DNA from 2 places in the Peribacillus sp. TE19612 genome. Region 2 is predicted to be linked to the other one. Evidence: predicted binding sites of a transcription regulator. Region 2 holds the regulator's gene; the other holds the start of a gene.
The links. Region 2 encodes LexA, which represses DNA repair genes until DNA is damaged. Its sites were predicted from a motif close to CGAACATATGTTCG; they were not measured.

Region 1 (3,429 bases), on a different contig from region 2:
TAATCATAAGCGCTACATCGTGAGCAAGCTCGTTTTCCATTCGGTCTATAATGATTGCTTTAGCCTCTTCACGAGTTAAACCGGAAACACGTTCAAGCTCTGTTTGCTGCTTACGAACCATCTCTTCCACTTTGCTTTCCATCTCTTCAATATGCTGTTGTCTTTGGTTTAGAGAATCATCTTTTTTCTCCAAAAGGCTCTCACGTTTGTCTAACGTTTCATCCTTACGGTCCAGATTCTCTTCTCTTTGCAATAACCGATTTTCTTGTTTTTGTAATTCGTTCCTTCTTTCACGGGCTTCCCGATCCGAATCGGCACGAACTTTATGAATTTCATCTTTTGCTTCCAACAAGGCTTCTTTCTTAAGTGCTTCCGCTTCACGTTTTGCATCCTCAAGGATGTGTTCTGCAGAGCCCTTTGCCCCTGCTATTCTACTCTCAAATTTTGATTTGTGAATAAAATAACCAACAACTGCACCGACGATTAGGCCAAGCAAAGTGAAGATGATTGTCATGGGTTCCATCGTTTCACCTCCCCTTGCTATGAACTTTTTACATAAAATGTTGAACTGTCGGCAAGTACATTGCACATAAATTCAATATACAGCACTTAATTTTCAAAATTTTAGTTTGAAAAATTGTAAAATATACATATTAATTGTATAGTTGAGAATTTTTATTGTCAAGCGTTTGTCCCTTATGTATCAATGATTATTCAAGTTTTCTTAATATCAACCATCATAATGTACAGCATTCATTATGGAAGAAGTCTGTAAATCTGATTACAATGCCATTTAATCCGCTGAAAATTTCGCATTTTTCTTAAAATATACAGAAAAGGCCTAAGCGAATAAGCTTAGGCCTTTTCCAAATATCATTAATCAAGCAATTCAAAATGCTCTTCTGTTTCATTTTCTTCTGGTGGTAATTCATGCTCTCCATCAAGATTATAGTGATCTCTGATTTTCTGAGAAATTTCCTGAGCGATATCCTGATTTTCTTTCAGGAACAGCTTCGCATTTTCACGGCCTTGTCCGACACGCTCTTCATTGTATGAATACCATGAGCCGCTTTTAAGGACGATATCAAGGTCTGCACCCATATCGATGATTTCACCTTCCTGTGAAATCCCTTGACCATACATGATGTCAACTTCTGCTTGGCGGAATGGTGGAGCAACCTTGTTTTTTACAACTTTGATTTTCGTTTTATTACCCACGATTTCATTGCCTTGTTTTAATTGCTCCGCACGGCGCACTTCCAGACGAACAGTTGAATAGAACTTCAATGCCCGGCCTCCCGGAGTCGTTTCTGGATTCCCAAACATAACACCGATTTTTTCACGGACTTGGTTAATGAAAATGGCAATGGTATTTGATTTATTAATGGAACCAGACAGTTTTCTAAGTGCCTGAGACATCATCCGGGCTTGGAGACCCATATGGGAATCTCCCATTTCGCCTTCGATTTCAGCTTTAGGAACAAGTGCTGCCACCGAGTCAATGACAATGATATCTACCGCTCCGCTTCGAACTAACGCTTCAGCAATCTCTAAGGCTTGTTCACCCGTATCAGGCTGTGAAAGCAGTAACTCATCGATATTCACACCAAGTTTTTCTGAATATGCTGGATCTAAAGCATGCTCGGCATCAATGAATGCAGCCGTCCCGCCAGTCTTTTGTACCTCTGCAATGGCATGTAATGCTACAGTCGTTTTACCGGAGCTTTCAGGTCCATATATCTCAATGACCCGGCCTCTTGGATATCCGCCCACTCCCAACGCTACGTCCAATGCTAAAGAACCGCTTGAGATCGTTGAAATCCTACGATCAGTCTGTTCCCCAAGTTTCATAATCGAACCTTTACCAAATTGTTTCTCAATTTGTTTTAACGCCATATCTAAAGCCGCTTGACGATCACTCACTCAATTTCCTCCTCTATATTCAACTAATCGGCTGTCCGATTAAAGGTGTACTTACGTTAGCAATTATTCAAGATCAAGGTTTGTACCCTGTCTCAAAACCTATCTTTACTATATACTCTTTTTACTATTTTGCCAAGCAAAAAGTCGAACATTCATTCGTTTTTTTCTTTCGGGATATTCTTTGTAAAAAAGCGTTTTAGCTTAAGGAAATCTCCATTTCGCTTCACTTACTCCCTAAAAAAAAACATTTTCATTGAATTAACTTTTTTCTTTTTTCCCTATTTTTCAAGAAACAAACTTCTAAAACCAAATAAAAAGCAGAGCTGTAAAAAAGCTCTGCTTATGGCGTTTATAAATCCCTTAATAAGTAATGACAACCGTACTTCACACTCCGAATACGGTTTTGCGCCCTGCTTCCGGAAAGATTCAACTCCTTGAAGTGAGTGTTTCCATCCCGATAGGAAATGCCAATAAATACTGTACCTACAGGCTTGCCTTCTTGTTCGTCCGGCCCCGCAACACCCGTAAAGCTTATGCCTACATCCGCATCGAGCTTACTCCGGACATTAGAGGCCATTTCCATTGCACACTCACCGCTGACCACCCCATACTCAGATATGGTATCATCACTGACGCCGAGGACATTGGACTTCGCATCATTCGTATAGCAGACCATTCCGCCCTTAAAGACTTTACCGGCGCCCGGGATGGTTGTCAGCTGTTCTTGGAACATCCCCCCGGTCAAGCTTTCAGCTGCCGCGATTGAAAGCTTGCGGACCGTTAATTCTTTTACAAGTTCCTTTATTAGCGAAGTATTATCACTTCCATAATGGAACTTTCCGACCCGGCTAAGAATTTCTTTTTCCGTTTCTAAAATAAGTTCTTCGCATTTTTCTTTAGAAGGGCCTTTGGCGGTGATCCTTAACGTCACTTCCCCTTCGGCTGCAAGCGGAGCGATTGTCGGATTCGTTTGATTGACAAGGAGATCTTCAATCACCGTTTCCAGTTCGGCTTCACCTATACCGTAGAACCGAAGAACCTTGGAATCGATCCGTTCATGCTTTTCCAATTTATTCATGATTTTTTCATAACCATAACTTAAAAACATCGGCTCCATTTCACTTGGTGGACCAGGCAGGAGCATATATGTAATCCCAGATTTGGACAAAACCATTCCCGGGGCCATGCCATGATCGTTTGCCAACACTTCACTGCCTTCCAAGACAAGGGCCTGCTTTTTGTTGTTTTCCGTCATCGGCCGTTCCCGTTTTTGGAAGTAAGCTTCAATGGATTGCAAAGCTTCATCATTAAAAACGAGCTTTTTCCCGATATGGCGAGCAATCGTTTCTTTCGTTAAGTCATCTTTGGTAGGACCAAGCCCACCGGTAAAAACAATCAAGTTCGCCCTCGATTCAGCGATTTCTATAGCTTGTTGTAATCGGCGGTCGTTATCTCCGACCACAGTATGGTAAAAAACGTTGATTCCCATTTCCGCAAACTGCTGCG
Region 2 (3,429 bases):
GAACAAAGCTTCCATGTAAATGAAGCGGCCCCAGGTAATATAAGCATATATACAGCCTCAAATGATGTCGAGGTTGAATTGATTTCTCCATCCAATAAAAAGTATTCACCTTCCTTAGAGGTTCATTCAGCCAAAAATGAAACTTCTTTTTTTAATGGTGCAACCATCCAATCATTCTATAGAAATAACCTTGAAATTGGTGACTGGAAGGTACGAATGAAGACTAAATCGCCAAAAGACGCCTACCTGTTCACAGCACAATTTAACGAAAAGAACCCCATTACATTAAGTATGGCCGGTAAAGTTAAGCAAAAAGATGCAAAATTTTTAATAAAGAATCCAATGAATGATAAAAAAAGGCCAATCAGCACAACATTTTTGGTTCATCTGCTAGATGAAACCGGTAAAGAAATTAGTGGGAAAAACTCAATTAAGGCAATGGATACTGAAAATTTTACTGGCACCCTTCCAGAAGTACCTAAGTCAGGTGTTTATAATGTAACAATAGATGTTAAGGAAAAAAATGTGGATGGTACTGAAAGAACCCGGACTCTGATTCGTTCGGTCTATATTGAGAAATAGCGAAATGCCTTCTCTTAGTTGAGGAGGTATTTTTTTGGATGAAATATGAGGTAGGTGCGAAATGGTACGGGTAACTAGGGAGATGGTAATTCCGCCAATGGAAACAGCCGTAATCCCTTATAAAAGTATTAATTCAACGGGTGTTAGGTGGATATATTTAGGAGTGAGTTCCCTGGAAATAAAGATTTATGCTTGGTAATGAGAGATCTAATGAGCAAGGAAACATTCATTAAGCAAATTGCTCCTTATGCCCAGAAAATTAAACAGGACATATTGGTGGAATGACTTGGTCGATCTAACCTTATTTAAGTGAACCAAAGGTTAAGAGTGAAATTAATTGTAAAGGGGGGATTTTAAACCCTCTTTTTTTATTTCAATGAGCTTTCTTCCAAAGAGTACATATTACCAGAAAGGCGATGGTATAACTTTCATCCGTTATAAAGGATGTTTAATTTCCCCTGAAACTAGATTCTATTAAAAAATATTTCAATATCTACTCTTCCAAATGCATATTGAGAGAATACCGGACATAAATTAAACAAACAAAAAAAGCGCGGGAAGCGCTTTTAGTGTATTTGTCTATATAAGCCTATTACTTTTCCAAGTATCGAAACATCTCGTAAAATAATTGGTTCCATATTTGAGTTCTCAGGCTGAAGCCTTATGTAATCCGGTTCCTTAAAGAATCGTTTTACAGTGGCTTCATCATCTTCCGTCATCGCCACGACGATATCTCCATTATTGGCACTGCTTTGTTGTTTCACGATGACATAATCTCCATCATGAATTCCTGCTTCAATCATACTTTCACCCATGATTTCCAACATGAATACATGGTCATCATGTGGAACCATGCTTTCGGGAAGCGGAAAGTATTCTTCAATGTTCTCAATAGCCGTTATCGGCATGCCCGCTGTTACTTTTCCAAGTAACGGCACGTTCACGACATTGGCTTTGGGAATATTGTTCGCTTCCTCCAAATTCATTATTTCAATGGCCCTTGGCTTGGTTGGGTCACGTCTAATAAGGCCTTTACTTTCCAGGCGGGATAAATGTCCGTGTACTGTTGAACTTGATGCAAGTCCCACTGCTTCGCCAATCTCCCGTACGGAAGGCGGATACCCTTTTTGGCGGACCTCTTCTTTAATGAAATCAAGAATATCTTGCTGCCGTTTTGATAGTTTTGTCATTTGTGCACCTCTTCCCCAATGTTCTTTGCTACATTATAGCATGGCCCCCATCTCTATACAAACATAAGTTCGAATTTTGTTGTTGACTGAAACAAACGTTCGTATTATAATTTGATCATAACATACGAACGAACATTCGCTTTGGAGGGATTATTATGAAAAAATTATACAAAAATTATATTTATACGATTCTATTAGCGGGATCAGTATTCATCTTTTCAATTTTATTCTCTTGTACATTGAACAATGATCAAAAAAAGGATTTCCTTTCTATAGAAGTAAGCGAAGGTGACACCCTATGGGGAATTGCCGAAGAATATGAAGAAACAAATTTGACAAAAAAAGAATTCATTGGTTGGATAGAAGAGAATAATGGAGTCAGTGCGGATTCGATAAAACCTGGACAAGTCATTGTCATACCGGTTAAAGGGGAAGAACTTGTCCAGAATTTGGCCAGTGAGCAGTAAGTAGTAAAGGTAGGGTATTATGAAGGCGGTAATCTATTGTAGGGTCAGCACCGAAAAAGAGTCACAGGAAACATCATTGGCAAGGCAGGAAGATGAATTAGTCAAATTGGCTGAAAAGATGGATGTGGAAGTTGTCTCCATTATAAAAGAACAGGCAAGTGGTTATGAGTTGAATCGGGATGGCATTTTTGACATGCTCGAACTATTTAAAACCAAAGAAGCTGAAGTCCTATTAATCCAGGACGAAACAAGACTGGGAAGAGGGAATGCCAAAATAGCCCTTTTCCATGTCATCCTTAAAGAAGATGTGAAAATTTATACGCTCTCACACGATGGGGAGCTGGAGTTATCGGATTCGGATGCCATGGTAATCCAGATAGTGGGCATTGTAGAAGAATATCAAAGGAAACTACATAATCTTAAAATAAAGCGCGGAATGATGAGAGCCGTTGAAAAAGGGTACCGTCCTCAAAAAAATCTTCACAACCAAAGGAATTCCACTGGAAGGGACCGTATGGAGATTCCTATTGAAGAAATTATTAAACTGCGTGCCAATGGGTTGACATTCTCAGAAATCGCAGCCACATTAAGGGGCTTTGGATACAATGTATCTAAGGCTACTGTGAACAGGCGTTTTCTCGAACATCAAATGAATACAAAGGAAAGTAAATCATAGAACTTGTAATTTCGCTTTTTTTTTAATACCATGACAATATCCACAGATTATGAAGGAGCGGAATTATGTTATCAAAAGAAAAAATAGCCCGTATAAATGTACTTTCTAAAAAGGCAAAGGCTGAAGGCTTGACGGAAGTTGAAGCGAAAGAGCAAACCCAATTGAGAAGTGAGTATTTGGAAACATTCAGAAAATCCATGTCCGACACGTTGGAGCATGTGAAAGTCGTGGATCCAGAGGGTAATGACGTCACTCCTCAAAAGATAAAAAATATAAAAGAAAAACGAAATTTACATTAATGCTTGGATTCCTCTGATGGAACATTCCATTTGAGTATTCTTTGGCATTTTGGAGTAAAAAGAGAGTGCATTCATGTATGTATTCTCCTATTTAGTTTAATCTAAATAGGGGCTTCTCTTATTTCTAGAAAATTTTAATATTGAGGCAGTAAATAGTGATTTTAGTTGTGATATTATGCTTGTCACTATAATATAAAGAGGTACATTACAGGAAG

Region 1: a site for LexA is predicted at 2,069-2,082, ahead of recA (recombinase RecA). Genes of this name have one in related genera too.

The regions. Positions count from the first base shown of each region.
Region 1 covers NZ_JBWCCL010000006.1:55,915-59,343, forward strand. The annotation lists gene rny (ribonuclease Y) at 1-523, opposite strand, end outside; gene recA (recombinase RecA) at 877-1,923, opposite strand; gene ACZ9AO_RS12205 (competence/damage-inducible protein A) at 2,273-3,429, opposite strand, start outside.
Region 2 covers NZ_JBWCCL010000001.1:93,772-97,200, forward strand. The annotation lists gene ACZ9AO_RS00485 (esterase/lipase family protein) at 1-582, shown strand, start outside; gene lexA (transcriptional repressor LexA) at 1,149-1,772, opposite strand; gene yneA (cell division suppressor protein YneA) at 1,928-2,239, shown strand; gene ACZ9AO_RS00500 (YneB family resolvase-like protein) at 2,259-2,915, shown strand; gene ACZ9AO_RS00505 (DUF896 domain-containing protein) at 2,981-3,214, shown strand.